Regions from separate parts of the Micromonospora sp. HM134 genome, predicted to be linked through region 1. Evidence: predicted binding sites of a transcription regulator. Region 1 holds the regulator's gene; the other holds the start of a gene.

Region 1 (15,563 bases):
GCGGTGTCGGTCAGCCACTGGTGGAAGATGTCGATCCACTCGGCGGTGGCCGCCGGCACGCTGGTGGTGCTGGTGCTCACCTTCGGCCCCCGGCTGCTGCCGGCCGTTCCGCTGCTCGGCCTGGTCGGCTGGTCCCGGGTCCGGCTGCGCGACCACACCGTCGCGCAGGTCGTGGCCGGCGGGCTGGTGGGGGCCATGGTGGCCGGGCTGGTCTTCGCGGCGCTCTCCTGAGCACTCCGCCGCCCCGGGTGGCCGTCGGCAGGGGCCGTCAGGGCTCGGGGCGGAGCATCGGTGGGTGGAGCCGGGTCGCCGGACCCCGGCGGAACAGTTGGGCGGGCCGCCCCCGGTCGCCCTCGGTGGCGCGGCCGACGGGGCTGACGAAGCCGGGGGTGCCGGTGACCTTGCGGTGGAAGTTGCGCGGGTCCAGCCGGGTCCCCCAGACCGTCTCGTAGACCGCCCGCAGTTGGGCCACGGTGAACTCGGGCGGGCAGAACGCGCCGGCCAGTGGGGTGTACTCCAGCTTCGCGCGGGCCCGTTCCAGGCCGTCGGTGACGATCAGGTCGTGGTCGAAGGCGAGCTGGCCGGGAGCGAGCCGGGTGACCGGCACCCACTCGGCCGAGGCGGCGTCCGAGCCGGCTACCGGGGCGGGCAGGTCGGGTAGCAGCGCCAGCCAGGCCACGGTGACCACCCGCCCGCGCGGGTCCCGGCCGGGGCGGCCGTACGTGCCGAGCTGTTCCAGGTGGCCGGCCGGCTCCGGCAGCCCGGTCTCCTCGGTCAGTTCCCGGGCGGCGGCGTCGGGCAGGTCCTCGTCGATGCCGACGAAGCCGCCCGGCAGCGCCCACCGGCCCTGGTCCGGCGGGATGCCCCGGCGGACGAGCAGCAGGTGCAGCGCGTCGGCGCGCACGGTGAGCACCACCAGGTCCACCGTCACGGCGAAGGGCGGGTAGTCGGTCATCGCTTTATCACCACCTTGACGATAACCTACCAGAGCGGTTATCGTCGTAGCGACGAAAAAGGGGAGGGTGAAGCCATGGCCGACGTGACACGACGACTCTTCCTGCGCCACCTGCGCGGGACACCGACCAACTGGGTACGGCTCCACGTCGCCGGGCGGGTCCGGCGGGAGGGCACCGGCCAGTCGTTCTGGTACCGGCCGCTGACCGCCGTCCTGAGCGAGGTGCCGGTGGACGACCGGGAACTGCCGCTGCTCTTCCACGCCCGTACCGGCGACTTCGCCGACATCACCGTCCAGGCCACCGTGACCTACCGGGTGGCCGACCCGGCGCTCGCCGCCGCCCGGCTCGACTTCTCGGTCGACCCGCGCACCGGCCGGGCCCGCTCCCGCCCCCTCGACCAGGTGGCCACGCTGCTGGCCGAGCTGGCCCAGCAACCCGCCCTCGACCTGCTCGCCCGGGTGCCGCTGGCCGAGGCGCTGACCACCGTGGCACCCGTGCGGGAGGCGGTCTCCGCCGCGCTCGGCACCGAGCCCCGGCTCGCCGACATCGGCGTCGCCGTGGTCAGCGCCCGGGTCGTCGCCGTCCGGCCCGAACCGGAACTGGAACGCGCCCTGCAGACCCCCACCCGGGAGGCCGTGCAGGTGCAGGCCGACCGGGCCACGTACGCCCGCCGGGCCCAGGCCGTCGAACAGGAACGCGGCATCGCCGAGAACGAACTCCAGAACAAGATCGAGCTGGCCCGTCGGGAACAGCAGCTCGTCGAGCAGCACGGGGCGAACGCCCGCCGCCGGGCCGAACTCGACGCCGCCGCCGAGCTGGCCGCCGCCCACGGCAAGGCGGAACGGGAACAGGTCGCCAACACCGCCGCCGCCGACCGGGCCCGGGTGCTCGCCACCGCCGAGGCGGAGAAGGAGCGCCTGCTCGCCGCCGGCACCGCCGACAAGGAACGGACGCTCGCCCTGGCCAAGGCCGAGACGGTACGCGCCGTCGGCGCCGCCGAGGCCGAGGCGGAGGCGGCGAAGCTGGCCACGTACGCCGAACTGCCGCCGGCGGTGCTCCAGGCACTCACCGTGCGGGAACTCGCCGGCCAGCTCCCCCCGATCGGCCAGCTCACGGTCACCCCCGACCTGCTCGCCGACCTGCTCGGCCGGCTCACCGGCCCGACCGGGACGGTCGACCGGTGAGCACCACCCTGGCCCCCCGGGTGGTGGTCGTCCGCCGCCCCAGCGAGCTGGACGAACTGCTCGCCCGGCACGGCACCCGCGCGGCGGCCCAGTGGTACCTGCGCGCCCGGGGGCGGGACCTGGCCGAGGTGGTGGACCGGCACGAGGCACTCCAGTCGGCGCTGACCGCCGTCGGGGCCGCCGTCCCCGCCGACTGGCGACGCGGCACGGTGGACCGGGACGACCTGCCCCGGTTCCTGTTCGGGCCGGAGGACGTCGTCGTCGCCGTCGGGCCGGACGGACTGGTCGCCAACGTGGCGAAGTACCTCAGCGGGCAACCCGTCCTCGGCGTCGACCCGGAGCCGGGCCGCAACGCCGGGGTGCTGGTCCGGTGCACCGGCGACCAGGTGGCCGCCCTGCTGCCGGCGGTGGCGGCCGGGGCCGCGCCGCTGCGGCACCGGGCCATGGTCCGGGCCACCCTCGACGACGGCCAGGAACTGGTCGGCCTCAACGAGGTGTACGTCGGGCATCCCTCCCACCAGTCGGCCCGCTACCTGCTCGACGTGACCTCCGACGGCCCGCCCCGCCGGGAACGGCAGTCGTCCTCCGGGGTGGTCGTCGGCACCGGCACCGGGGCGACCGGCTGGTGCGCCTCGATCGCCCGGGGCCGGCCGGCCGCCGTCGCGCTCCCCGCCCCGCAGGAGCCGGCGCTGTGCTGGTTCGTCCGGGAGGCGTGGCCGTCCCCGGTCACCGGGGCCGACCTGGTCGCCGGCCGCCTCGACGGCACCGGCACGCTGGAGCTGACCGCCGAGTCCGACGGCCTGGTGGCCTTCGCCGACGGCTTGGAGACCGACCGGTTGACGCTGCGCTGGGGCCAGCGCATCCGCGTCGACGTCGCCCCCGGCCGGCTGGCCCTGGTCGAGCCCTGACCGGCGGCCGGCCGGTCAGGGGGTGTCGTCGCCGAGGCGCTGCCGGTTGGCCTCGATCCAGGCGTCCAGCGCGACCGGGTCGTCCGGGTCGACGCCGTCGGCCATCAACTGGGCCACCGCCGCCGTCGCCGGGCTGCGCCGCTCACCTGTCGAATAGAGCCGGGCGAACTCCGGCACCAGTTCCTCGATCGCCTCGTCGGTCTGGGTGACGGCCCGCTCGGGCAGCCCCCGTCGCCGCGCCGCGAACGCCGTCCAGGCGCGCAGCACCCGGGGCAGCAGCGCCGCGTCGTCCATGTCCAGCACCGCCCGCCGGTGCACCCAGTCGAGCAGGAACAGCCCGGCCACCGCCGGACTCCAGCGCAGCGGGTCGGCGTCCGGGAAGCTCGCCGAGTGGTCGAAGAGCAGCCCCAGGCAGAAGTGCAGCGAGGCCAACTCGGCATCGCCGTCGAGGGTGTTCAGCCCGTACCGGGCCGCCTCGGGGGCGGCCAGGAAGGCCCGGACCAGCGCGGTGCGCTCGTCGGTGGAGAGCGGTTCGGCGGGCCAGCCGGTGGTGTCGGCGCTCGCCTGCGGCAGCACCGCCAACCGCGCCCCGACCAGCGCCCGGTCGGTGGCGAGCGAACCCTCGGCGGGCAGGTCGCCGAGGTCGTCGGTGATCTCCAGGTGGCGGCCAACCTCGCCGTGCATCCGGGCCGGGTCCTCCTCCCGGAACCAGGTCAGGTCGTCGTCGGCGCACATCTGCCGGACCTGCGCGAGGATGCGCTCGGCCGGACCGCCGACGAAGACGTCCTTGGTGATCCCGATGTTGTGGTCGACCAGCGCGACCAGGGCGTGCTCCGGGCCACCCGACTCGTCGTCGTAGGCGAAGGTGGCCAGGTAGGAGGTCTGGTCGCCGTACACGTCGCCGTAGGACCAGGTGCCGGTGAGGTGGACCCGGCCGAGCTGGCCGGCCCAGGCCGGCGCCTGCGCGCCGGGGCGGACCTTCGCCGCGCCCTCGGCGGTCGGGACCAGCGCGGCGAAGACCTGACGGATGGTGGTGGCGGCGGCCGTGCGGCGGCGGGAGGTGGCGGCGAGGAAACCGGAGACGAATTCCCGGACCGCCGCTTCCCGGTCGGTCTCGGCGATCGCGTAGACGCTGCCCAGCAGCGCCGTGCCGAGCATCTCGGCGTCGAGCGCGCAGTCCAGCCTGGTCACGTCGCGGGCGGCGGACAGCACCGCGTCGTAGGGGGTCTGTGGCGTGGCCATGGCACGACCCTACGCCGCCGCGCCGCCCCGGACACCCGTGCCGACGCCCGCGTTCACCGGCCGGTGGCCGGGCGTCCGTCGATGGCCGTCGGGGCGGGCCACGTTTCCCGCCGGAGGTCAGCCGGCGGCGTCCTGCCAGGCGCGGCGGGCGAGGGCGTACCGGTCGATCAGGTCCCGTACGGGGGTGAGGACGTACTCCGCGCCGACCCGGGCGACCTCCTCGGTGAGCCGCCGTTCGGCCCGCTGCCGGGCACTTCGGGCCGCCCACCGGATCACCGGCCCGGTCACGGCCGCCACCAGCAGGCCGGCGAGCAACCCGCCGAGCAGCAGCACGGTGGGCAACGGCGTCTCGCCCACCCGGGGGTACTCCAGCGCCGGCAGCCCGAGGGCGCGCAGCGCGTACCCGAGCACCAGCCAGCCCAGCCCGACCACGGCGGCGAGGGTGACCAGCCACTGGACGCCGCCCACCAGCCGCCACCACAGCGGCCGGCGCTCCATGCCCAGGTCGGTGCCGGCGACCGCCGCGTCCAGCGCGTCCGGCAGGTCGGCCAGGCGGGACCGGGCGGCGGCGGTCACCGCGGCCGGCCAGGGGGCGGGCAGGCCGTCGCCGGAGCGGTCGCCGACCGCGCGGATGGCCAGCCCGAGGGCGGACTGCTGGGCGACCGTCGGTTCGGGCACCGACGTCGCGGCGAGCGGGGTGTGCGCCGACTGCTGCGGGTCGGTCGCCGGGCCGGGCAGGTGCAGCCGGCGCAGCGGGTCGGGGCGCAGCCGCCGCCAGCCGCGGACCAGCGGCCAGCCGGTCGCGGCACCGGCCCGCTGCCGGTACGCCCCCTCGACCGCGCCCGTCACCGTGGGCACCCCGGCCGCGTCGGCCAGCGCCCGGTCCAGGGTGCGGATCGTCTCCGCGTCCGGGGTGTGCCCCGGGGCCTCGACGGCGACCAGTTCCCCCAGCGCGGCCGTCACCGTGTCGGCGTCGCCCCAGAGCCGGCGCAGCGCGGCCTGCCGGTCCGACACCGCCCGTTCCAGCGCCTCCCGCAGCCCGGTCATCCCGTCCGGCTCGACCGCCGTGGTGGCCAGCAGCGGCACCCCGTCGAGCCCGTCGACGTCGAGCAGCCGACGCAGGTCGGCCAGCACCCGGGGCAACTCGGCCGGGGGCAGCCGGTCGGCCTGGTTGAGCACCACCACCGTCACGTCCCGGTGCCGGTGGAACTCGCGCAGGTAGCTGGTGTGGATCACCCGGTCGGCGTACTTCTGCGGGTCGACCACCCAGACCACCAGGTCGACCAGGCCGAGCAGGCGGTCCACCTCCAGCCGGTGGGACCGCTGCACCGAGTCGAAGTCGGGCAGGTCGAGCAGGATCAACCCGTGCAGGGCGGACTCGTCGTCGCCGTCGAGCGCGCTCTCCCGGACGAACCGGTGCCGGGGCAGCACGCCGACCCAGTCGAGCAGCCGGGTGCCGCCGTCCAGCGGGCCCCACACGCAGGCGTGCGCGACGCCGGTGGTGGGCCGGCGCACCCCGACCGGGGAGAGTTCCAGCTGGGCGAGGGCGTTGAACAGGCTGGACTTGCCGCTGCCGGTGGCCCCGGCCAGCGCGACCACGGTGTGGTCCCGGGACAGCGACAACCGGGTGCCGGCCCGCTCGACCAGGGTGTGCGCGCCGACCAGTCGGGTGTCGGGCACCTCGCCGTCGACCGCGTCGAGGAAGCGGCGCACCGCGTCGAGCCGGGCCACCAGGGCATCGGCGTCGACACGCTGGTCACCCCGGAGCGCCTCGCGCATCCGGCCGACGATGTTGGTCACCGGATGCCGTCCTCGGGGGTCGGGGTCGGGGTCGGTAGCGCCGGGCCGGCCCGGTCGGCGAGGCCGCTGCGGTGCCGGGCCACCTCGACCCGGCCGGCGGCCCGGCGCAGGCCGGCGGCGGCCTCCGGGCCGGACCGGGCGGCGTCGGTGCGGGCCAGGTAGCGGGCCGCCTCCTCGTCGAGCAGCGTGCCGACCCGCTCCAGCAGGTCGGCCCGGGCCTTCGCGGCGAGGGTACGCACCGCCTGGTCGCCGAAGATCGCCTGGAGCACGGCCTGCGCGGCGACGGTGGTGCCCGCCCCGGTGGCCACCTCCAGACCGGTGGGGATGAACGCGGTGGAGGCGAAGACGGCGATCATCACGGCCAGCCCGGTGGCGTTGACCGCGTACGCGGCCGTACGGGCCACGAACCGCCGGTCGCCGCCCTCGTCGCGGACCAGCTCCAGCACGGCACGCTGCCAGTCCCGGACCAGCCGTTCGGCCCGTTCGGGCAGGTCGGCCGAGGCGTGCGCCAGCGGTGGTTCGAGCAGCGCGGCCCCGGCCGGGTGCGCCTTCCAGGCGGTGTACGTGTGCTCCGCCGCCTCGGCGGCGACCCCGCGCAGCAGGGTGACCAGTTGCGACTCGATGGCGTTGCGCAGCTCGGTGGCGGGGGTGGCGGGCCGGCCGGTGACCGCGGCGACGAGCCGGTCGCGCAGCCGGCCGATCCGGGCCTCCAGCGTCCGGAAGAACTCGCCGGTGCCGACGAACTCCTGCCAGCGGGCGAGCACCTCGCCGCGCAGCAGCCGGCCGTCCTTCAGCCCCTCGGTCACGGTGCGGTGCGCGCCCTGGTAGGCGGCCCGGACCCGGTCGTCCAGCGCGTCGGCGGCGGCCACCTGCTCGTCGGCGGCGTCGGCGAGCGCCTCCACCGTGGGGTGCAGCGAGGCGAGCGCGCCGTCCAGGGTCTGCCGGACCACGGCGGCGCGGGCCTCGGCGTCGGCGGCGAGCCGGGCGAACCAGCCGCCCAGCGGCGCGGTCACCCGGTCGGGCAGCAGGCCCTGGCCGTCGACCCAGGTCTCGGGCAGGACGAACAGCGGCGCTGCGCCCAGTTCCTGGGCGGCGAGCATCTCGGACAGGTGGGCGGCGATCTCGTCGGCGGCCTCGGGCGGCACCCGGTCGAGCACCATGGCGATCGCGGCCCCCCGGGAGCGGGCGGTGCGCAGCAGTTCCCAGGGGACGGCGTCGGCGTACCGGGCAGCGGTGGTGACGAAGAGCCAGAGATCGGCGGCGGCGAGCAACTGACCGGCGAGGGCGCGGTTGGCGTCGACCACCGAGTCGATGTCGGGGGCGTCGAGGAAGGCCAGCCCCGGTGCGAGGGCGGGGGCGGTGACCAGGTGCAGGGTGCCCGGGTCCTCGCTGGGCTCGTTGGTGCGGGTCAGGCCGGGCAGCAGCTCGCCCTGGCGGAACCAGGCGGCGTCGGCGGGGTTGCAGACCAGCACCGGGGAGCGGGTGGTGGGGCGGAGCACCCCGGCGGCGCTGACCCGGGCCTGGACCAGGCTGTTGACCAGGGTGGACTTGCCCGCGCCGGTGGAGCCGCCGACGACCACGAGCAGCGGGGCGTCGAGCCGGGCCAGCCGGGGCAGCAGGTAGTCGTCGAGCTGGTCGGTCAGCGCCCGGCCGGTGTGCCGCGCCGGCTCGGCCGAGGGCAGCGCCAGCGGGAACCGGGCCGCGCCGATCGCGGCCCGCAGGCCGGTGAGGGCGGCGGGCAGGCCGTTTCCGGTGGGGCCGGGCGGCGTCTCGTCGGTCTCCGACGACCCGGTGCGGGCGGCGACGGTGGGCGCGCCGGACCGGGTGGCGGGATCGCCGTGCGTCGTCACCGCTAAAGCGTGCCCGACCGATGCAACAGAGACAACCGGAGGGTAGTAACGGTCAGGTTGCGTCGGGTCGGCTCAACTCGACTTGCGCTTTGGCGATCGCGTGGCACTATTGAGTCAAGTTCACTCAACTTGTGGTGCGGTCGCTCCGGGCGGCCCGCCGGGCAGGCCCTCTGACCTGCCCCATCCGTTACGAAGCGAGGAAGCGAAGATGGCACGTGCGGTCGGTATCGACCTCGGCACGACGAACTCCTGCGTCAGCGTTCTCGAGGGCGGTGAGCCCACCGTCATCGCCAACGCTGAGGGCTCGCGGACGACCCCGTCGATCGTCGCGTTCGCCCGCAACGGCGAGGTGCTCGTCGGTGAGGTCGCCAAGCGCCAGGCGGTGACCAACCCGGACCGGACCATCCGCTCGGTCAAGCGGGAGATCGGCACCAACTGGACCGTCGACATCGACGGCAAGAAGTACACCCCGCAGGAGATCTCGGCGCGCACGCTGATGAAGCTCAAGCGGGACGCCGAGGCCTACCTGGGCGAGCAGATCACCGACGCGGTGATCACCGTGCCCGCCTACTTCAACGACGGCCAGCGCCAGGCCACCAAGGAGGCCGGCGAGATCGCCGGCTTCAACGTGCTGCGGATCGTCAACGAGCCGACCGCGGCGGCCCTGGCGTACGGGCTGGACAAGGGCTCCAAGGAGCAGACCGTCCTGGTCTTCGACCTGGGTGGCGGCACCTTCGACGTGTCCCTGCTGGAGCTGGCCGAGGGCGTCGTCGAGGTCAAGTCGACCAGCGGTGACAACCAGCTCGGCGGCGACGACTGGGACCAGCGCATCATCGACCACCTGGTGAAGACGTTCCGGGGCGAGCACGGCATCGACCTGGGCCAGGACAAGATGGCGCTCCAGCGGCTGCGCGAGGCGGCCGAGAAGGCCAAGATCGAGCTGTCGGCGGCCACCACCACCAACATCAACCTGCCGTACATCACCGCCGGGTCGGCCGGCCCGCTGCACCTGGACGTGACGCTCAGCCGCGCCGAGTTCCAGCGGATGACGCAGGACCTGCTGGACCGCTGCAAGGGCCCGTTCGAGCAGGCCGTGAAGGACGCCGGCATCAAGATCGCCGACGTCGACCACGTGATCCTGGTCGGCGGCTCCACCCGGATGCCGGCCGTCACCGACCTGGTCAAGCAGCTCACCGGCCGCGACCCGAACAAGGGCGTCAACCCGGACGAGGTCGTCGCCGTCGGCGCCGCGCTCCAGGCCGGTGTGCTCAAGGGCGAGGTCAAGGACGTCCTGCTGCTCGACGTGACCCCGCTGAGCCTGGGCATCGAGACCAAGGGCGGCATCTTCACCAAGCTCATCGAGCGCAACACCACCATCCCGACCAAGCGCTCCGAGGTCTTCACCACGGCCGACGACAACCAGCCGTCGGTGCTGATCCAGGTGTTCCAGGGCGAGCGGGAGATCGCGGCGTACAACAAGAAGCTCGGCACCTTCGAGCTGACCGGCCTCCCGCCGGCCCCGCGCGGCGTGCCGCAGATCGAGGTCACCTTCGACATCGACGCCAACGGCATCGTCAACGTGCACGCCAAGGACCTGGGCACCGGCAAGGAACAGAAGATGACGATCACCGGCGGCTCCTCGCTGCCGAAGGACGACATCGAGCGGATGCGCCGGGACGCCGAGGAGCACGCCGACGACGACAAGCGTCGCCGGGAGGAGGCCGAGACCCGCAACGTGGCCGAGGCGCTCCAGTGGCAGACCGAGAAGTTCCTCGCCGAGAGCGGCGACAAGCTGCCCTCGGAGAACCGGGAGCAGCTCAACGAGGCTCTCGGTGAGCTGCGCGGCGCGCTCGGCGGCCAGGACATCGAGAAGATCAAGTCGGCCCACGAGCGGCTCGCCCAGGTCTCCCAGCAGGCCGGTTCGCTGCTCTACTCGCAGCAGGCCGAGCAGCCGGGCGCGGCCGGTGCGGGCGCGGGTGCCGGAGCCGGTGCGGGTGCCGCCGGTGCCGCCGGGGCCCCGAAGGCGGGCGGCCCGGACGACGTGGTCGACGCGGAGATCGTGGACGAGGACAAGAAGTGACGGTCCGCGCCACCGCACAGGGAACGAGGTAGTCGTATGACGGAGAAGCCACGAGCCGCCGACCCGGGCACCTCCGGGTCGACGCCGGGTGGCTCCGCGCCCACCGACGACGGGCCGCGGGTCGTCATCCGGGACAACCGCAAGCTCGGCAAGACCGAGGAGACGCCCGCCGCCGCCGACGCCGGGGCCGACGTCCCGGCCGAGGGGCTGGTCGAGGAGTCCGAGGTGGTGGTCGACGAGATCGAGGCCGAGGCCACCACCCTCGACGACCCGGCGCCGACCGGTCCGCCGGTGGTGGACGCCCCCGCGCAGCCGGTCGACGGCAGCGCCACGGGCTCCCCGCTCGGGGCCGAGCTGGAAGCCCTCCGGGCCGAGCTGGACGAGCGGACCCGGGACCTGCAACGGGTGTCGGCGGAGTACGCCAACTACCGCAAGCGGGTGGACCGGGACCGGGGCGTGGTCCAGGAGCAGGCGACCGGTTCGGTGCTCGCCGCGCTGCTGCCCATCCTGGACGACCTGGACCGGGCCCGGGAACACGGCGACCTGGTCGGCCCGTTCGGCACGGTGGCCGAGCAGCTCACCACGGCGCTGGGCAAGTTCGGCCTGACGCCCTTCGGTGAGCAGGGCGACCCGTTCGACCCGACCCGGCACGAGGCGGTCGCGCACCAGACCTCACCGGACGTCGACGAGCCCACCTGCGTGCAGGTGATGCGTCGGGGTTACCTGCTCGGCGAGCGGCTGCTGCGGCCGGCCATGGTCGCGGTCGCCGACCCGGAATAGTGCACGGCCATCCGGTCGCCCCGCCCGCCCGCAACGGTGGGCGGGGCGACCGGGCCACATCTCACGGAAGGGGGTGGACCGGTGAGTTCCAAGGACTGGATCGAGAAGGACTTCTACGCCACGTTGGGCGTGGAGAAGTCCGCCTCCTCGGACGAGATCAAGAAGTCGTACCGGAAACTGGCCCGGGAGTCGCACCCGGACCACAACCCCGGTGACCCGAAGGCCGAGGAGCGGTTCAAGGCCGTCTCCGAGGCGTACGCGGTGCTCGGCGACGACGCCAAGCGCCGCGAGTACGACGAGATGCGCTCGCTGTTCGGCTCGGGCGCGTTTCGTCGGGGCGCGCGCGGCGCGGGTCAGCCCGGCGGGGCCCCGTTCGACGTCTCCGACCTGTTCGGCGGCGGTGGCGGCGGGGACAGCCGGTTCGGTGGCGGCGGCTTCACCGACCTGTTCAGTTCGATCTTCTCCGGTGGCGGTGGCGGTGGCGCCGGCCCGACCCGGGCGCGTGGCCCGGCCCGGGGCCGGGACGTGGAGGCCGAGGTCGCGCTCGACTTCGGCGACGCCGTCCGGGGTGTCACCCTGCCGTTGACGTTGCGCGCGCCGGGGGTGTGCGACACCTGCCACGGCAACGGCGCGAAGCCGGGCACCCAGCCGACCGCCTGCCCGGTCTGCCACGGCGCCGGGGTGACCACCCGGGACCAGGGGTCGTTCAGCTTCTCCGAGCCGTGCCGCAACTGCCAGGGTGTCGGGACGGTCGTCGAGGAGAAGTGTCCCGAGTGCCAGGGCACCGGCGGGGTCACCAAGACCCGCACGCTCAACGTCCGGTTCCCCGCCGGGGTGGCGGACGGCCAGCGGATCAGGCTGGCCGGGCGGGGCGAGCCGGGGCAGCGCGGTGGGCCGGCGGGCGACCTGTTCGTGCAGGTGAAGGTCCGGCCGGACGACCTGTTCGGGCGTACCGGTGACGACCTGACGCTGGCCGTGCCGATCACCTTCGCCGAGGCGGTGCTCGGCACCGACCTGCGGGTGCCCACGCTGGACGGCGCGGTGACCCTGCGGGTCCCCCCGGGCACCCCGTCCGGGCGGGTGCTGCGGGCCCGGGGCAAGGGTGTCGTACGACGGGACGGGCGGGCCGGTGACCTGCTGGTCACGCTGGACGTGGTGGTGCCGGCGACGGTGTCGGACGAGGCGCGGGCGGCGCTGGAGTCGTTCGCCGGGGCGACGCCGCCGGCGGCCCGGGAACATCTCGACGCGCGGGTGCGTCGGGTCGGTTGACCGGTGGACGGGTGCGGAGGTGAGTGGGATGTCGGACGGGTTCGTCGGTTCGGGTGACCCTGCCTACGAGGCCAAGGTGCTGATGATCTCGGTTGCGGCACGGATGGCGGGAATGCACCCGCAGACGCTGCGCCAGTACGACCGGCTCGGCCTGGTGCAGGCCGGCCGGGCGGCCGGTGGCGGTCGACGCTACAGCGTGCGGGACGTCGTCCTGCTGCGCGAGGTGCAGCGGCTCAGCCAGGACGAGGGCGTCAACCTGGCCGGCGTGAAGCGGATCATCGGGCTGGAACGCCTGGTGGAGGAGGCCCAGCAGCGGGTGGCCCGGCTGGAGGCGGAGCTGGACGCCGCGTACCGGCGGATCGCCGAGCTGGAGACGTTGGCCAGCGGCTTCTCCCGGGGCGACCTGGTGCCGACGAACCGCACCTCGACGGCGCTGGTGGTGTGGCGTCCCCGCCGTGCCCCCGGGCGCTGACCCCCGGCGTTCCGCCGCACCGTTCGGGGCCGGCCCGGCATGATCAACACTTCTGGCCGCGAATAGCGGTGTCCCCTCGACGGGATGCCGCTATTCGGCGTATCTAGCGCGAATTCCCTGCGGGGATTACGCATTCCCCCGCCGTGGGGAGGGGTGTCCCGTTAACCTGTGAATCAGGCGTAAGCGGACCAATCCGGACTCCGAGGGTGGGGGGAACCGTGGCGGAATCGGCGAAGAAGGTGGCCCGGCAGGCGGAGGAACGGCTCGACCGGGTGGCCGAGAACGTCCGGGAGAAGTTCGACCGGGTCACCGAGGGCAAGTTCTCCGACACGGTGAAGGACGGCAGGTTCGCCGATCGGCCCACCCCCGGGAAGGACCGGGAGCAGACCGAGGCGAAACGCCGTGAGCAGGGAGGATCGCAACGCTGACGATCCGCCGACGTGCGGGCCGGGACCCACGGGGGGTCCCGGCCCGTTCGCCGTCCGGGCGGGTCCGGCGCGGACCGTGACGTCAGCCGAGACGACGGTTGTCCCGGACCAGGCCGCCCTCGCACCAGTCGTGGTAGGTGAAGAGTTCCTGCCGGGCCAGCAGCATCCGGCTGTTGTGCGCCCAGTTGCGCACCAACTCGTCGCCGTCGCGCTCGGCCTGCTCCACCAGCTTGCGGAACCGACGCCGGGGATGGGCGCGGAACTTCGTCCGGATGCCGTCGGCGGCGTAGATGTAGAGGCAGTGCAGGGCGAAGCGGCGGGCCGGACAGGCCGGGTCCCGGGCCAGCTCGAAGAGGGTGAGCACCAGGTGGTCGCCCGCCACCAGCAGGTCCCAGTCCTGCGGCAGCGAGGTCAACGGCACCGAGTCGGGTTGGTACGCCCAGGCCCGCAACTCCGCCGGTGACGGATCGACGGGGTTGGCGAAGCCGCGGAACGTCGGACCGTGCGCGCTCACCGGCAACCTTCCCGCTCACGCCCGCGGGATGCCTCCGTCCCGCCTGCGAGCCCCTGGCCTGCTGGGGCGCAACGCTAGCCGCCGCCCCCGGCCGGCGGAAGACCTGCCGGGAAGCAATTCGGCAACGGATGCCCCGGCCAGGCCGACCCGTGCGGTCGACCTGGCCAGGTGAAACTCAGTCCGTGGCGGGTACCGGTCGGGGCTGACGGGCGGCGATCCTCCGCCGGAGCCGCTGCTTGAACCAGGGCATGTCGGGCAACCGGGCGAGCATCGGGCCGGTGACCACGGTGATCAGCACGTACGCCGTGGCGAGCGCCGCCAACCGGGGTTCGACGGTGCCGGCGGCGACCGCGAGACCGGCGATGACGATGGAGAACTCACCACGGGGCATCAGGGCGAAACCGGCCCGCCAACGACCGGGCTCGGCGATCCCGGCCCGCCGAGCCGCCAGGTAGCCGGTGACCAGCTTCGTCCCCATGGTGACCACGGCCAGCAGCAACGCGGGCAGCAGCACCGGCGGCATGTCCCGGGGGTCGGTGACCAGGCCGAAGAAGACGAAGAAGACGGCGGCGAACAGGTCCCGCAGCGGGGAGAGCAGCTCGGTGGCGTGGTGCGCCACCGGCCCGGACAGGGCGATGCCGACCAGGAACGCCCCGACGGCGGCGGAGACCTGGAGCCGGGCGGCGATCCCGGCCACCAGCAGGGTCAGGCCGAGCACCCCGAGCAGCAGCGCCTCCGGGTCCTTCGCCGACAGGGCCGCGGAGATCAGGTGACCGAAGCGGATGGCGACGACCAGCACGACCACCACGGTGAGCACCGCGATGCCCAGCGCCATCCCACCCTTGACCAGGCCCACGCCGGCCAGCAGCGCGGTCACCAGCGGCAGGTAGAGCGCCATCGCCAGATCCTCGATGACCAGCACGGAGAGGATGACCGGGGTTTCCCGGTTACCGACCCGGCCGAGGTCGCCGAGCACCTTGGCGATCACCCCGGAGGACGAGATCCAGGTGATGCCGCCGAGTACCACGGCCGCCACCCAGCCCCAACCGAGCAGCAGCGCGAAGCCGAACCCGGGCAGGGCGTTGAGGACCGCGTCGATCAGGCCGGCCGGGGCCGCCGAGCGCAGGTTGCCGACCAGCTCGTTGGCGCTGTATTCCAGGCCGAGCATGACCAGCAGCAGGATGACGCCGATCTCGGCGCCGACGGCGAAGAACTCCTCGCTCGCGGCCAGCGGCAGCAGACCGCCGTGGCCGAAGGCGAGGCCGGCGAGCAGGTAGAGCGGGATGGGGGAGACGCCGAACCGGCGGCTGAGCCGACCGAGCAGCCCGAGCAGCAGGAGGAGAGCGCCGACCTCGACCAGTAGAGTTGTGGTTTCGTGCATCCGCCTCAGCCGTCCGGGTCACTGTCGGCGAGGATGGCGGTCACCCCGTCGAGACCCTGCCGGGTGCCGACCACGACCACCACGTCACCGGCCGCGAAGCGGAAGGTGGGATCGGGCGAGACGTTGACCTCGCCCTGCCGGAGCACCGCCACGATCGAGGCGCTGGTCCGGGTACGTGCCTTGGTGTCACCGAGCCGCTTGTTGACGTACTTCGACCCGGCCGGGATGGCGATCTGCTCGGTGAGCAGCCCGGCCGCCTGCTCGCGCAGGCCGGAGAGCTGACCCAGCATCAGCGACGCGCCGAGGATGTCGGCCAGCGCCTCGGCCTCGTCGTCGGTCAGCGGGATGTCGTGCTGACAGGAGTCGGGATCGTCCGGGTCGTAGAGGACCAGGTCGCGGCGGCCATTGCGGTGGGAAACCACCCCGAGCCGGCGGCCGGACTCCGTCATCAGGTCATGACGGACGCCGATTCCCGGTAGGGCGGTCTGTTCGACACGTACTCGCACGGACGAGAGGCTATACCCTGTCCTCCACCTCGGCCCGACGGATGTCTGCCCTGCTCGCGAGCGTTCTACGGCCCGGCACCGGCTGTGGTCGCCGGCTCGCCGGTCGGTAACCGCGACCCGCGCTGCGGGATCAAGGGGTGGTTCTGCGCGGTGTGACGTAGGTTCCCTTGCCCTGATGACCTTCGATGAGGCC
Region 2 (15,563 bases), 3.8 Mb from region 1:
TGACCAGCACACCGCAGGCCCGGCCCCGGCCGACCCGGGCGGGCCCCTCGCCGCCGCGGACCCGGCACCGACGGCGCACGTCGGCCTCGCCCCGTCCGACGCGTCCGACGTCGTCATCCCGCTGACCGGCATCCGCCGGGTGATCGCCGACAAGCTCTCCCGCAGCCGCCGGGAGATCCCCGAGGTGACCATCTGGGTGGACGCGGACGCCACCGCGCTGCTGGCCACCCGGGCGGCGATCAACGCGGCCACCCCGGACGCCCCGGTCAGCGTGCTGGCCCTGCTGGCCCGGATCTGCCTCAGCGGCCTGCGCCGGTTCCCGCAGCTCAACGCGCACGTCGACACCGAGGGGCAGCGCATCGTCCAGTCGGCCGGGGTGCACCTGGGCATCGCCGCGCAGACCGACCGGGGCCTGCTCGTGCCGGTGCTGCGCGACGCCCAGCGGCTGACCACCCGGGAGTTGGCCGCCGCCCTGGCGCAGACCACCGCCGACGCCCGTGCCGGCACCCTGCCGCCGGCCCGGCTCACCGGCGGCACCTTCACCCTCAACAACTACGGCGTGTTCGGGGTGGACGGTTCCACCCCGATCATCAACCACCCGGAGGCGGCGCTGCTCGGGGTGGGGCGGATCGTGGACAAGCCGTGGGTGGTCGACGGGCAGTTGGCGGTCCGCAAGGTGACCCAGCTCAGCCTCACCTTCGACCACCGGGTCTGCGACGGCGGGGTGGCCGGCGGGTTCCTGCGCCACGTCGCCGACTGCGTCGAACAGCCGGCGCTGCTGGTGGCGAACGTCTGAGCGGTACGCCCGGAGCCGGTCACCCTGGGCGGGGTGGCCGGCTCCGTCGTGCCGTCCGGCGTTCGTCCGGTTCGCCGGGACGACCGGTCGGGAGGCGTTTTCCGGTCGGCGGGCCGGGAATCCGACGCGGGTCACGGACGCGCCGCACCTCTGCGGGCGCGCACCGCCGCCCCGCGTACGCCCGGTCGCGGCCCCAGCCGTGTCGGTCGTGGACGCACCGCCGAGAGGAGCCACCCGTGCCGTACCAGGGTCTGCCCGTCGCCGTCCGGGACCGCCGTCCCCCCGTCGCCGGTGCGCCGCTGTGGTGCGACGCCCAGGACTACGGGTTGACCGGCGACGGGGTGACCAACGACCAACCCGCGCTGGCGGCCCTGGTGGACCGGCTCGGTGACGGCTACGCGGCCGACGGCCGGGCCCGGGTGATCTGGTGCCCGCCGGGCATCTACTCCATCCGCGACGCCGGCACGGTGTGGCGCAGCGGGGTGTCGCTGATCGGTGCCGGCCCGGCCGCCACCCGGTTCCTGCTCAGCAACGAGGGCAACCGCAGCGACCCGACGCCGCTGGCGTTCTGGACGGTGCTCCAGCACGGCGCGGACCGGGACCGGCACATCGCCGACTGCACCTTCGCCGACTTCGAGATCGACGGCTCCGGGGTGGCCATGGCCGAGTACAACTACCTGGCCAAGGGCCTCGGGTTGCAGTACGTGGTGCGTGGGGTGTTCCGCAACCTCTACATCCACCACACGGCGGCCAGCGGCCTGGGCTGCGACTTCCTCCAGGACACCCTGGTCGACGGGGTGGTGGTGGTCGGCTGCGGCCGGCTGGACAACGGCGAGCAGATGGGCGGCGCGGGCATCGGCATCGGCATCGGCGGCTGGGGCGACATGGAGCGGCTCACCATCGCCAACTGCACCGCCCTGGCCAACGGCACCAACGGCATCTTCCTGGAACTCCAGAAGGACTACTGGACGCCGCCGCGCGGCTACCGGATCGTCGGCTGCCACAGCCAGGGCAACCGGTTCGGCATCTCCGACTGGGGGGCCGACGGCCTGATCGTCACCGGCTGCACGATGACCGGCAACCTGGAGGCCGGCTACGACGTGTCGGGCAACGGCACCTCCGGGGTCGCCGGCCGGGGCGGCCTGCTCACCGACTGCGTCATCGACGGCAACGAGGGCGACGGGATCAGCATGGGCAACACCCCGGGCCCGTACACGGTGCGGGGCAACCGGATCAGCGGCAACGGCGGCTACGGCTACCACCAGCACGACCTGGGCCGGGGCTATCCGCACCCGGCGCAGGACGTGGTGGTGGAGAGCAACGAGTTCTGGGGCAACGGCCTGGACGCGATCCGGGTGGACCGTCCGATGACCGACGCGATGGTGCTCGACAACCGCATCCGCAACAACGGCCGGCGGTGCGCCGAGGCGTCCCACGGTGGCGGCGAGTCGGTCCGCTACAGCGAACGGTCCCTGGTCGACCGCTCGGCGACCTGGGCGCAGGACAGCCACCGGGGCAAGGTACTGCGGGTCGGCCGGCGGGTCGCCGTGGTGGCCACGAACACCGCCACCGAACTGCACCTCGCCCCGGTACGTCCCGACGCGTACAGCGGGTGGAGCGGGGACACCCCGCTGCCGGGCACCGCGTACGAACTGCCGGCCGCGCCGCCGACCCGGGCCGGCATCGCGATCAACGCGGCGTTCGACTCGGCGACGGTGCGCGGCAACCGGATCTGGGACAACCACGACGACCGCACCCAGACCCACGGGATGTGGATCACTGCCCGGGGCAGTTGTGTCGACTGCCGGGTCGAGGACAACGACCTGGCCGGCAACGCGGTGGCGGCCCTTCGGCTGGACACCCCGCCGGTCGGTGGGCGGTGGCACCGCAACCACGGCGACCAGGACTGGGACTGACCGTCCGGGGTGTCCCGGCACGGCCGATCCCGGACATCGGCGGCACCGTGGCCTCCCGTGGCCCGCCGGGGTCGATAAGCCCGGCCCCGCCCGCCCGGTTCCCCGGAAAGCCCGACCCGGCCCGAGAAACGCTGTACAGAATGTGGCCAAGGGACTGGAAATGGGGGACGGAATATGGACGTGAGGCGGCGATTGACGCTAATGGCGGTGACCATCGCGGCCACACCGTTGGTTTTCGGCGGGTGCACCGCCGAGCGGAAGCCGGCGGCCGGTGCGGCGCCCGGTGCGGCGGCGGGCCCCACGGTGACGGTGACGCCCGCTGACCGGACGAAGGGCGTTCCGGTCAGCGCGGAGGTCGGTGCCACCGTGAGCAACGGCCGGGTGACCAGCGTCAAGCTCACCGACGACAAGGGCAGGGCGGTGGCCGGGGAGCCGCGGGAGGACGGGTCGAGTTGGGTGCCGGCGGCCCCGCTGGGCAGCGGCCGGACCTACACCGCGGAGGTCACCGCGACCGGCGACGCGGGCCGGACGACCGTCGGGCGCACCACGTTCACGACGGCCACGACGAATACGAACCGGCAGGCGCTGACCAGCGTGCTCTATTTCGCCGGGAACCAGACGTACGGCACCGCGATGCCGGTGACGGTCGCGTTCGAACCGGCCGTTCCGAAAGAGGCCAGGGCGGCCGTGCAGCGACGATTGTTCGTGAAGACCGATCCGCCCCAGCCGGGCACCTGGTCGTGGCTGGAGGACGGCAGCCAGGTCTACTACCGGGCCCCCGACTTCTGGCGTACCGGGACGACGATCAGCGTCCGTTCGGCGCTTGCGGGGTTGCCCATCGGCAAGGAGTACGTCGGTGACGCCGACCGGCGGTCCACCTCGAAGATCGGCCGGCAGGTCGCCCTGGACATCGACAACGCCACCAAGCAGATGTCGGTCTTCCAGGACGGCAAGCTGATCCGCCGGATCCCGGTCAGCCTCGGCAAGCCGAGCACCCCGAGTTCCAGCGGCAAGATGGTGATCATGGAGAAGCACCAGCAGACCCGCTTCGACACGCGGGGCGAGCCCGACGGCGGCTACGTGGTCGACGTCGAGGACGCCCAGCGCCTCACCTGGGGCGGCGAGTTCATCCACGCCGCACCCTGGTCGGAGGGGGACCAGGGCTACACCAACGTCTCGCACGGCTGCGCCAACGTCTCCTCGGCCGCCGCCGACTGGCTGATGGGCATCACCCAGGTCGGTGACCTGGTGACCGTGAAGGGCACCGAGGTGCCGCTGCGGCCGGGCAACGGCTGGACCGCCTGGAACACGAGCTGGGCCGAGTTCGCCCGGGGCAGCGCGCTGCCCGTACCGCCGGGGTTGAAGCCGGCCCCCGCCACCAGCCCGCCGCACCCGGGGGCGGTCGCCGGTGGCTCGTCGCCGGCCCCCGCGCCGTCGGCCAGCGGCGGCTGACCGCACCCGACCGCACCGGCACGACCGGCCGTTCCGACGGCCGGTCGTGCCGGTGCGGCTCCACCCTGAGAAGGACTCGGGGTCGGCTCCGGGGCGACCCTGGGACTACCCCGAAACCCGCCCTGGGCAGGGCGGAAACGTCAGAGGTGGGGGCTAGATTCGGGGCATGACGCAGGAAGAGGACCGGTTCCACGTGCGGCTGCGGGTGGCCGACGACGTGGTCGAGGTGCGCGCGGTCGGTGAGATCGACATCGCCACCGTGGGCGCGTTCCGGGCCGCCCTCTGGGCCGCACCGGCCCGCCCGCTGCTCCGGCTCGACCTCTCCGGGGTCCAGGTGCTCTCCGCCGCCGGGGTGCGGGCGCTGGTCGCCGCGCACCTCAGGGTCCGGGCCCGGGGCGGTGAGCTGGTGGTGGTCGACCCCGATCCGGTGGTCGCCCGGGTGCTGCGGGTCGGCGGCCTGCACCGCGTCATCGCCGTCCGGCACGGCGACGCCCCGGTCGCGACCGTGTCCCGCCCGCTGGCCGCCTGCGCCTGACCGCAGGCCCGGCGACCCGCCGGGACCGCGCCTGCAAGGTCCGGCGACCGGGGCAGCAGTGGAGTCCGGGCCGCGCCGCAGGGGCCGGCGGTGGGGCCGCCGGGCGGTACCGGCGACCCCGACCGACGTCAGCGCACGCCGAGCAGGTCGACGACGAAGACCAGGGTCTCGTTCGGCTTGATCACGCCGCCCGCGCCCCGGCTGCCGTAGCCCAGGTGCGGCGGGATGGTGAGCCGACGGCGACCGCCGACCTTCATCCCCACCACGCCCTGGTCCCAGCCGGCGATGACCTGACCGCCGCCGAGCGGGAACTCGAACGCCTCGCCCCGGTTCCAGGACGCGTCGAACTCACGGCCGGTGGAGTGGGACACCCCCACGTAGTGCACGTTGGCGAGCTGGCCGGGACGCGCCTCCGGGCCCTCCCCGACGGTGATGTCCTCGATCACCAGGTCGGCCGGGGCCGCACCCTCGATCGGGCCGATCTCCGGCTTGCCTGCCTGGGGCGTGTTCATCTGCTGTTCTCCTCTGTCGTCACCCGATCGTCCGGACGGTGTCGATCCTGCCCGATCGCGGCACCCCGGCTGCCGCGGGCCCCGCCGACCGGGCCCGCGCGTCGCGGCACCCGGCCCGCCGCAGCTGCCGTGCGCGGGGCCGGACGCAGACGCGGCAGGGGCGCCACCGTGGCGGTGGCGCCCCTGCCGGTCGGTCGACCACCCGGGCGGGTGGGACCGGTCACCTGAGCCAGCCGAACCGGCGGACCAGCGGGAGGGTGGCCCAGACCCGGCCGAGGCCGAGGGTGTTCCCCGCGCCGACCAGGGCGAGGCCGGCCAGCACCGCGGCGTAGATCAGGTGGTCGTCCATGAAGAGGTTGTTCTCGGGAGGCAGGACGGCGGTCCACATCAGCACCATGAGCAGGCCACCGGCGGCGGCGGCGATCCGCATCCCGATGCCGAGCAGCAGGGCCACCCCGATCCCGGCCAGGCCGATCATGAACAGCCAGTCGGCCCAGGCCGCCCCGGCGATGTCCTGGTAGATCCCCTGGAACGGGCCGGTCGCGCCGAAGGCGAGGAACCCCTTGGTCGGGCTGCCGCCGTTGATCCAGGCGTTCTTCGTCGCGGTCTCGTGGCCGAGGCCGAACAGCTTGTCCAGGAACGCCCAGAGGAAGATCCAGCCGAGGGCCAGTCGGGTTCCGGCCCAGACGTACCGGGCGGCCCGCTGGCGGGTGGTCTCGGTTCCGGCCACCGGTGCGATGGTCCTGGCGGTGGTGTTCCGCTCGATCGTCGCGGTCATGGTCTCCACGTCCCTTCTCTGCCTGGCACCGCACTTCCCGGTGGCAGTTACATTCCACGCCGGTCGGCGCGGTCCCGGCAGGGCCGACCGGTCCGTGCCGGGGCGGGACCTAAGTCCCCTGGTACGGCCGTCCGGACGGGACCTTCGGCCTCCGGGTGACCGGTCCACCCGCCCCTGCCCCGACCGGCCGGCGCGGCCCTAGCGTCGGACGGGAGAACCGGGCGAGGAGGTCGTGATGAGGACGTGGCAGGTGGACGACGTGATGACCCGGGAGGTCGCCACGGTGGGGGAGGAGACCCCGTACCGGGTGATCGTCGACATCCTGATCCGCCGGGGCGTCAGCGCGGTGCCGGTGGTGGACGACTTCCGTCGGGTGCTGGGGGTGGTGTCCGAGGCTGACCTGTTGCACAAGGTGGAGCACTCCGGGGCGCACGAGGAACGCCGGGTGTTCACCGGGCGTCGGCGTCGGGCGTCCCGGGAGAAGGCGGGGGCGCTGCTGGCCAAGGAGCTGATGACCGCGCCGGCCGTCACCACCCACCCGGGGGCGTCGCTGCCGGCGGCGGCCCGGCTGATGGACCGGGAGGCGGTCAAGCGGCTGCCCGTCCTGGACGACCTGGGCCGGCTGGTCGGCATCGTCACCCGCAGCGACCTGCTGCGGGTGCACCTGCGCACCGACGCCGAGATCCGCGAGGACGTGGTGCAGGAGGTGCTGCGCCGGGTGCTGGCCGTGCGGGACGGACTGGTCACCGTGCAGGTCCGCGACGGCGCGGTGCGGTTGGACGGCCGGCTGGACCGGCGGACCGCCGCCGAACTGGCGGAGAAACTCGCCGGCCAGGTCAGCGGGGTGGTCCAGGTCACCAGCACCATCGGGTACGACGTGGACGACGCCGGCCTGACCGAGCGGGGGATCACCCCGGTGGCCTGACCGCCACCCGGTCTGAGCGCCGGGGCGGACGGTCAGACCGGGGCGGCCAGTTGGGCGGCGAGCAGGGCCGGCGCCTCGGCCAGCGACGGGCCGTACCAGGTGAGGTGGCGGCCGGAGACCAGCGCGCAGGGGACGCCGGGGAAGGCGTCCGGCCCGTCGTCGGCGGTGAACGCGTAGGGCTCGTCGGGAAGGACCACCAGGTCGGGCCGGCGGGCCCGCAGCGCGTCGAGATCGGGACGCGGATAACGGTCCGGGTCGTCGTCGTACACGTTGACCACGCCGAGCCGGCGCAGCACGTCCCCGGCGAAGGTGTCCCCGCCGAGCACCACCCACGGCCGCCGCCACACCGGGACCACCGCCCGCCGGGGGCCGTCGGCGACGGCGGGCGCGGCCCAGGCCCGGCGGGCGTCGGTCAGCCAGCCGGGCTCCCCGGTCACGCCGAGCGCGGCGAGCACCCCGGCCAGTTCGTCGAGGGCCTGCGGCACGGTCCGGGGGTAGGTGACCAGCACCGGCACCCCGGCCGCGGTGAGCGCGTCCGCGTCGACGCGGCGGTTCTCCTCCACGTTGAGCAGCACCAGGTCCGGCCGCAGCGCCCGGACCCGGTCCAGGTCGGGGTACTTGCTGCCGCCGACCCGGGCGACGTCCAACCCCGCCGGGTGCACGCACCAGTCGGTCGCGCCGACCAGCAGCTCCGGCGCGGTCACCGCCACCGCCTCGGTCAGCGACGGCACCAACGAGACCACCCGCACGTCGTCCCCGTCCTCAGTGGGCGGCGGTGGCGACGGTTTCCCGGGCCACGGTGGCCACCGGCACACCCTCCCGGGCCGCCCACTCGACGGCGTGCCGCACCTCGGCCACCGGCAACGGCCGCCGGTCGGTCACGGTGACCGCCGTGTGCACCGCGAAGGACACGAACGGGTACGACCGGGCCAGCCCGGCCACGCAGTCGTGCACCTGACCGGCCACCGCCAGCGCCTCCTCCCGGGTCAACGCCGGCAGCACCAGCAGGTACTCGTCGGGGGTGAGGCGGACGGCCCGGTCGACCGGGCGCAGCGGCGCGGTCAGCGCGGCGATCACGGCCTGTGCCTCCCGTGCCGCGCTGCGGCGTCCGAACCGTTCCGGGGCGCCGGCCGGCTCACCGACGCGTACCCCGATCAGCGCCACCGGCAGGGTGCCGGCGGCGGTCACCCCGTCCATCCCGGTCCAGCGGCGCAACGTCGGCTCGTCCACCAGCCCCGGCGGGCCGTCCACCGGCTCGGCGTGCCGGCCCGGTGCGTTGCGGTGGGCGCGTTCGGCGCGGTCGGCCATCAGCCGCAACGCCGCCTCGGCCCGGCTCTCCCCGGGCGTCGCCGGCAGGTCCCGGACCCGGTGCAGCACCTGGTCGACGGCGGTCAGCGCGGCCGGGGGGAGCCGGTCGCCGAGCTGGGTGCGCAGCCGGATCACCTCGTGCAGCGCCTCGTCGCGGCGGAACCCCCAGCGGCCGGCGAACAGCCGCCCCTGCTCCAACGTGTCGGCCGGCACCGCCTCCCGGCGGTCCCGGGCCACCAGGCTCGCCCCGAACCGGGGGGTCAGCGCCACCACGCTCCACTCCCGGGCCAGTTCCTCGGTGCCGTCAAGCGTCACCGGGTACGCCCCGGCGGGCAGCTCCGGCGGTGTCTGCCCGACCAGCCCGACGACGGTGACCGCCGCGCCCGCCGCGATCCGGGCGTAGCGTTCCCGCTCCCGCAGGAAGTACGGCATCCGCTGGAACAGGGCGATCACCACCAGCGGGCCGTCCTCGGCGGTGGCCAGCGCCGACCGCTCGATGGCGTGGGAGACCGTGACGAGACTCCGCTTGGTCAACAGTTCCGGGGCCGGTCCGTCGTGCAGCACCCCGTGAGCGTAGAGATCGCGCCCGGGGTGCACCAACCGCCTGGTGCCGCGTCCGTCGTCCGAACCGGCGGGGCGGTGACCGCGGTCGACGTCCTAGACTCGGCCGGTCACCCTCGCCTGCCACGGACGGACCGACCCGACGATGACGCGTACCGCCACCGACGACGCCCGGCTGCGGCCGGTCCCGGCCGGTGCCGCGCCGCTGTTCGTCCGGGCCGGCCAGGCCGTGTACGCCGCCCGCCGGCTCGGCGACCTGGTGTCGCGCCGGCCGGCCGGGGTCACCGGGCACCAGTGGAGTTCCGCCCTGCGCGAGGAGTTCGACCACGTCGTCTGCGCGGCCGACACCGGTGTGCCGCTGTTCGCCCTGACCGTCGGCCCGGCCGCGGCCCCGGGGTCGGCCGGGCAGCGGGCGGGGCGGATGGCCGCCGCGGTGTGCGCCGCCGTGGGCCTGCCGGTGCTGCGGATCGGCTCGCCGACGCTGCGGGCCGCCGGGCACGGCCGGCGCATCGTCACGTACGTCATCGACGCGCGCGCCTACGCCGCCGGGGCCGCCCCGGACGGGTCGGACGACGCCCCGGTGGGCTTCCGGGACATCGTCGGGCGGCTGCCGGACGGGCGTACCGGGCCGGTCAACGACCTCGGCGCGCTGTCCCGGGCGGCGGCCGTCGAGGCGTACGTGTCGCGGCGGCTCAGTGACCCGATCGTGCGCGGGTTGCACGTGTGCTGGCACGACGGGACGGCCGAGGGGTGGAGCTGGGTCGAGGTGCGTCCCGGCCGCTGCCTGGTGGAGCGGGTCACGGTGCACGAGGCGCGGCTGAGCTGCGGGGTGGACCCGGGCCGGCTGGCCGAGGATCTCGCGGCGGTGGCGGTGGGCGACCGGCTGGCCGGGGTGGAGAACGAGGAACCGGCCCTGCTCGACCGGGACGAGTTGCGTCGGCAGATCCGCGCCCTGCGGGACCGGCGTGACGAGTTGGGCGCCCCGTTCGCGTTCGATCACCTCTGCGTGGACTGACCCGCCGCCGAACGACCCGGCGTCATTTTCCGGCGACGGTTGGTGACATTGTGGCCCGCCCGGAAAACGGTCCGGGATTCCTCGATCCGCGTTGAACCTTCGCCGATGCCGGCCCGTACCTAAGCGGGAATGGACAGGATCTTCCCAGCCGCGCCACCCGACGCGGCGGACGGTGCGGAAAGGCATCGTCGGCCATCGACGTGCGACCGGAACGTCGCAGTGTCTCCGGCGGGGGTGACCGACCCGGAAAGGGTCTCCTCGTCGGGGGCGCGAGTCAGGTACCGGATCGAGAAGGAGAGCAATTCGATGCGCAGGTCCACAGGGGCACGCCGGTCATCCGGTAACGCGCGGAGCAAGCGGCTGCTGGCGGCGGTCGGTGCGCTCGTCGTCTTCGGCGGTATCGCCGCCGTCACCCAGATCTCCTCGGCCGGGGACAAGCCGAGGCAGCAGACCCGCAACGTCTCGTCGGCCTGCGTCGCACCGAGCCCCGGTGCCACCTCGCCGAGCGGGCGCGGCAGCACCACCCAGACGTGGCAGAACGGCCGGTGGGTCCGCAACCACTGGGGTGACGGGCAGATGTCCGTCGCCGAGTGCCAGGCCGTCAAGGCCGGCAACGCGCCGGTGACCACCCTCGCCTCGACGGTGGCCTGCCCGGAGGTCACGCCCCGGCTGCCGCAGATCCCGGCCCAGGCCAAGGCCGAGGTGGACAGGGAACTCGCCCTGCTCAAGACCCAGATCGACGACGCCAACAAGCGGTTGGCGGCCGAGGGGCGCAACGGTCAGGCGTTCATCAACAACGCCATCCTCGGCCCGCTGGCCGACAAGCGCCGGTCGGCGCTGAACCGGATCGCCACCGCGATCGGTCGCTTCGCCCAGCGCCCGCAGGGCCTGGAGCAGCTCGCCGGCTGCCAGGTGGCCGCCAACAACGGCGGTAACAACGGCGGCCAGAACGGGAACAACGGCGGCCAGAACAACAACGGCGGGAACAACGGCAACAACGGCGGCCAGAACGGGAACAACGGCGGCCAGAACAACAACGGCGGGAACAACGGCAACAACGGCAACGCCCTGGGCGTGCTGGCGAAGGACTGCGCCAACAGCCGGTTGCAGCCGCACGACGGCTTCCAGAACGGCAACCGGTGCGTGAGCACCGCGTTCGGCGAGGTGGGCGCGGCGGCCAACAACCCGTCGCTGCTGATCACCCAGTTCCCCAACCAGGTGCAGCGCAACCAGGCCTTCACCCTGAAGGTCTCCACCCGCAACCTGGTCCGTGACCGGTTCCTGGCGGCCGGCCAGGGCGGCTACTACCTGGAGAGTTCGGTGCTCAACGGGCAGGGCCTGACCCGTGGTCACTTCCACACCGCCTGCCGGATGCTCCAGAACACCAACCAGGCGCCCTCGAACCCGCAGGACGTGCCGGCGTTCTTCGTGGCCACCGAGGACGGCAAGGGCGGCAACCAGGCCGACGACGTGACCATCCAGATCCCGGGTCTGCCGCAGTCGGGTACGGCGCAGTGCGCGGTCTGGGCCGGCGACGGCTCGCACCGGGTGCCGATGATGGAGCGGGCCAACCAGACCCCCGCCTTCGACGTGGTGCGCATCCGGGTCAACTGACCCGATCGGCGACGACTGCGGGCCATCCCGGGAACCTCCGGGGTGGCCCGCAGTTCCGTGTCCGCCGGGTGCGCCCGGGGACGGGCAGCGTACCGGCAGATGTTTTCGGTGCGGGGTCGCCGGGTGGAAACTGTGGACACGGACGAAAACGCCGGGGTCACGCTGATATCCCAGCGTGACCCCGGCGTGTCCGTTCGTGATCCGGCCCGCCGTCAGCGGTTCTTCCACGCCTCCACGACCGAGACCGGGATGCGCCCGCGCTCGGAGATTTCGTGTCCGTTCTTGGTCGCCCATTCCCGGATGGCGCGGTTCTGCTCGCGATCCATTCCCGAGACGCCGGGCCGGGCGGGGCGGCGGGCCGGGCGACCGGCCTCGACGGCACCTCGGCCCATTCGACGGCCAGCGGTGATGTAGGCGTCGAGCGCCTTGCGCAGCACCCCCGCGTTCTCGTCGGAGAGGTCGATGGTGTACGCCGCCCCATCCAGGCTGAACTCGACGGTCCGATCGGCCTTTCCGCCGTCGAGGTCGTCGGTCAGAACGGTGATTACTTTCCTTGCCATCGCCATTACTCCCTGTGGTGATCGGGGTGTGCTAAGAGTTTGACGTATCTGACGGCAAATCCGCAACAATATGCCTCTCTTTCATTTGGCGGGTCGCGCCAATCCTGGGAAATCCGGGTACGGCCAATGCTGGCCGGCGGTGGCGGTGCGGCTGGGATGTGTCCTGGGTCACAGGTCGGAACACGGGGCACGGTTTGTGACTTGAGTGAGACACGCTCAACCTCAAGTGATGGCAGGTGTTCGATGGCAACCCTTCCGGTACTTCCCCTGACCGACGTCGTCCTGCTGCCCGGCATGGTCATCCCGGTGACCCTCGACCCGACCACCCAGGCCGCCGTCGACGCCGCCCGGGCCAGCGGCGACAAGACCCTGCTCGCCGTCCCCCGCATCGACGGCGAGTACGGCCCCGTCGGCACGATCGCCACCATCGAGAAGGTGGGCCGTCTTCCCGACGGTGAACCCGCCGCCGTGGTGCGTGGCCTCGCCCGCGCCCGGATCGGCTCCGGCGTCCCCGGACCCGGCGCGGCCCTCTGGGTGGAGGCCACCCGGCTCGACGAACCCGCCCCCGCCGGCCGCGCCCGCGACCTGGCCCGCGAGTACCGCGCCCTGATGACCTCCGTCCTCCAGCAGCGGGGCGCCTGGCAGGTCATCGACGCGATGGAGCGGATGACCGACCTGTCCGAACTGGCCGACGCCGCCGGCTACGCGCCGTGGCTCAGCCTGGCGCAGAAGACCGAGCTGCTCGCCGCGCCGGACGTCACCGCCCGGCTGGAACTGCTCGTCGGCTGGGTGAAGGAGCACCTGGCCGAGCAGGAGGTCACCGAGCAGATCAACAGCGACGTCCGGGAGGGGCTGGAGAAGTCCCAGCGGGAGTTCCTGCTCCGCCAGCAGCTCGCCGCGATCCGCAAGGAACTCGGCGAGGACGAGCCGGACGGCTCCGCCGACTACCGCTCCCGGGTGGAGTCCGCCGACCTGCCGGACAAGGTCCGCGAGGCGGCGCTGCGCGAGGTCGGCAAGCTGGAACGGGCCAGCGACGCCTCACCCGAGGCGGGCTGGATCAGGACCTGGCTGGACACGGTGTTGGAGATGCCGTGGAGCACCCGTACCGAGGACAACACCGACCTGACGGCGGCGCGGGCGGTGCTCGACGCCGACCACGCCGGCCTGGCCGACGTCAAGGACCGCATCCTGGAGTACCTCGCGGTGCGCAACCGGCGCGCCGAGCGCAACCTCGGGGTGGTCGGCGGACGCGGCTCCGGCGCGGTGCTGGCCCTCGCCGGCCCGCCCGGCGTCGGCAAGACCAGCCTCGGCGAGTCGGTGGCCCGGGCGTTGGGTCGTAACTTCGTCCGGGTCTCCCTCGGCGGCGTCCGCGACGAGGCCGAGATCCGTGGGCACCGGCGCACCTACGTCGGCGCGCTGCCCGGCCGGATCGTCCGCGCGCTGCGCGAGGCCGGCTCGATGAACCCGGTGGTGCTCCTCGACGAGGTCGACAAGCTCGCCGTCGGATACGCCGGAGACCCGGCCGCCGCCCTGCTGGAGGTGCTCGACCCGGCCCAGAACCACACCTTCCGCGACCACTACCTCGAAGTCGACCTCGACCTGTCCGACGTGCTCTTCCTGGCCACCGCCAACGTGGTGGAGACCATCCCCGGCCCGCTGCTGGACCGGATGGAACTGGTCACCCTGGACGGGTACACCGAGGACGAGAAGGTCGCCATCGCCCGCGACCACCTGCTGCCCCGGCAGCTCCAGCGGGCCGGCCTGACCGCCGACGAGGTGACCGTCACCGACGGGGTGCTGGCGCTGATCGCCGGTGAGCACACCAGGGAGGCGGGCGTCCGGCAGCTCGAACGGGCCCTGGCGAAGATCCTGCGCAAGGTCGCCGTGGCCCTGGCCGCCGACCCGACCCCGGTCCGGGTCGACACCGACAATCTGGCCCGCTACCTGGGCCGGCCGAAGTTCACCCCGGAGTCGGCCGAGCGGACGGCGGTGCCCGGCGTGGCCACCGGCCTGGCCGTCACCGGCGCCGGCGGCGACGTGCTGTTCATCGAGGCCACCAGCATGGACGGTGAGCCGGGGCTGACCCTCACCGGGCAGCTCGGCGACGTGATGAAGGAGTCCGCCCACATCGCGCTGTCCTACCTGCGCGCCAACGGGCGGCGGTACGGCCTCGACCCGAACGTCCTGGCCGGACGCCGCATCCACCTGCACGTGCCGGCGGGTGCGGTGCCCAAGGACGGCCCGAGCGCCGGCATCACCATGGTCACCGCGCTGGCCTCCCTGGTGACCGGCCGGCCGGTACGACCCGAGTTCGGGATGACCGGCGAGGTGACGCTGTCCGGGCGGGTGCTGCCCATCGGCGGGGTGAAGCAGAAGCTGCTCGCCGCGCACCGGGCCGGCCTGACCGAAGTGATCATCCCGGCCCGCAACGAGCCGGACCTCGACGACCTGCCCGCCGAGGTGCGCGCGGCGCTGACCGTGCACACCCTGGCCGACGTGGCCGACGTGCTCGCCCTGGCGCTGCGCCCGGCCGAGATCGACGCGGACACGCTCGGCGGTCGACCGGTCGGCGCCGCCTGACCGGAATCCACCCCACGGCCCCCGATGTCCCGCCCGGCGTCGGGGGCCGCTCCGGCCCCGTAGCCTGGACCCTTCCCGTTTCCCGCATCCGCCACCGTCCGGTGGCACCCCTCGGAGGCGACCACCCGTGAACGTGTTCCTCTGGATCGTGCAGATCCTGCTCGCCGCGATCTTCGCCGGCGCGGGACTGACCAAGCTCACCCAACCCAAGGAGAAGCTGCTCGACCGGATGGGGTGGGTGAGGAACGTCCCGCCCGTCCAGGTCAAGGCGCTCGGCGCGGCCGAGCTGCTGGCCGCGCTGGGGCTGGTCCTGCCCGGCCTCACCGGCATCGCCACGGTGCTCACCCCGCTGGCCGCCGTCGGGCTGGTCATCGTGATGGCCGGCGCGATCGTGGTGCACGCCCGCGCCAAGGAACACCCCGGCACCGTGGTGACCGTGGTGCTGCTGGTCCTGGCGGCGCTCGTCGCCTGGGGCCGGTTCGGGCCGTACCCGCTCTGAACCGCCGCGACCGGCCCGCACCCCGCACGGGGAGGCGGGCCGGTGTCGCGTCCGGTTCAGCGCCCGTCGCCGCCGCGGTCGCGCCGTACGGTCGCCTTGCGGCCCTTGATGGTGCTGTTGCGCAGCCCGGCGATCACCTCGTCGGCGACGCCCTGCGGCACCTCCACCAGCGAGAACCGGTCGGCGATCTCGATCGAGCCGATGTCCCGGCCGCTCACCCGGGTCTCCCCGGTGATCGCGCCGACCAGGTCCTGCGGGCGGACCCCGGCCCGGCGGCCCAGGCCGATGAAGACCTGCGCGGTGCCGCCCGTGCGGGGCCGGCCGGCACCGCCGCCACGCCGCTCCCCGCCCCGGCCGTCGAACCCGGGCCGGGGCTCCCGGGGCGGACGGACCGCCACCTGCGGGATCTCCTCCTCGTCGTCGGAGCCCGGCAGGGCCGCCTCGTGGGCCAGCTTGACCGCCGCCAGCGCCACCTCCATCAGGTCGAACTCGTCCGACAGCGACTCGACGAT

The links. The regulator HspR, encoded in region 1, represses chaperone genes until heat shock. The targets are predictions, from matches to a motif close to TTGAGTNNNNNNNACTCAA.
Region 2: a site for HspR is predicted at 12,174-12,192, ahead of lon (endopeptidase La). Genes of this name have one in related genera too.

Annotation. Positions count from the first base shown of each region.
Region 1 covers NZ_CP041061.1:124,314-139,876, forward strand. Annotated here, with positions in the region: gene FJK98_RS00640 (phosphatase PAP2 family protein) at 1-231, shown strand, start outside; gene FJK98_RS00645 (NUDIX domain-containing protein) at 269-955, opposite strand; gene FJK98_RS00650 (SPFH domain-containing protein) at 1,031-2,140, shown strand; gene FJK98_RS00655 (hypothetical protein) at 2,137-3,048, shown strand; gene FJK98_RS00660 (hypothetical protein) at 3,064-4,290, opposite strand; gene FJK98_RS00665 (GTPase) at 4,408-6,069, opposite strand; gene FJK98_RS00670 (GTPase domain-containing protein) at 6,087-7,940, opposite strand; gene dnaK (molecular chaperone DnaK) at 8,149-10,020, shown strand; gene grpE (nucleotide exchange factor GrpE) at 10,057-10,800, shown strand; gene dnaJ (molecular chaperone DnaJ) at 10,882-12,069, shown strand; gene FJK98_RS00690 (heat shock protein transcriptional repressor HspR) at 12,098-12,541, shown strand; gene FJK98_RS00695 (hypothetical protein) at 12,760-12,969, shown strand; gene FJK98_RS00700 (hypothetical protein) at 13,052-13,483, opposite strand; gene FJK98_RS00705 (cation:proton antiporter) at 13,659-14,864, opposite strand; gene FJK98_RS00710 (cation:proton antiporter regulatory subunit) at 14,870-15,370, opposite strand; gene FJK98_RS00715 (winged helix-turn-helix domain-containing protein) at 15,501-15,563, opposite strand, start outside.
Region 2 covers NZ_CP041061.1:3,882,955-3,898,517, forward strand. Annotated here, with positions in the region: gene FJK98_RS16590 (dihydrolipoamide acetyltransferase family protein) at 1-796, shown strand, start outside; gene FJK98_RS16595 (right-handed parallel beta-helix repeat-containing protein) at 1,033-2,712, shown strand; gene FJK98_RS16600 (Ig-like domain-containing protein) at 2,887-4,164, shown strand; gene FJK98_RS16605 (STAS domain-containing protein) at 4,331-4,699, shown strand; gene FJK98_RS16610 (FKBP-type peptidyl-prolyl cis-trans isomerase) at 4,828-5,211, opposite strand; gene FJK98_RS16615 (DoxX family membrane protein) at 5,432-5,998, opposite strand; gene FJK98_RS16620 (CBS domain-containing protein) at 6,225-6,914, shown strand; gene FJK98_RS16625 (helical backbone metal receptor) at 6,947-7,663, opposite strand; gene FJK98_RS16630 (DICT sensory domain-containing protein) at 7,677-8,786, opposite strand; gene FJK98_RS16635 (hypothetical protein) at 8,929-9,798, shown strand; gene FJK98_RS16640 (hypothetical protein) at 10,105-11,412, shown strand; gene FJK98_RS16645 (Lsr2 family protein) at 11,625-11,972, opposite strand; gene lon (endopeptidase La) at 12,216-14,552, shown strand; gene FJK98_RS16655 (DoxX family protein) at 14,680-15,051, shown strand; gene FJK98_RS16660 (DEAD/DEAH box helicase) at 15,108-15,563, opposite strand, start outside.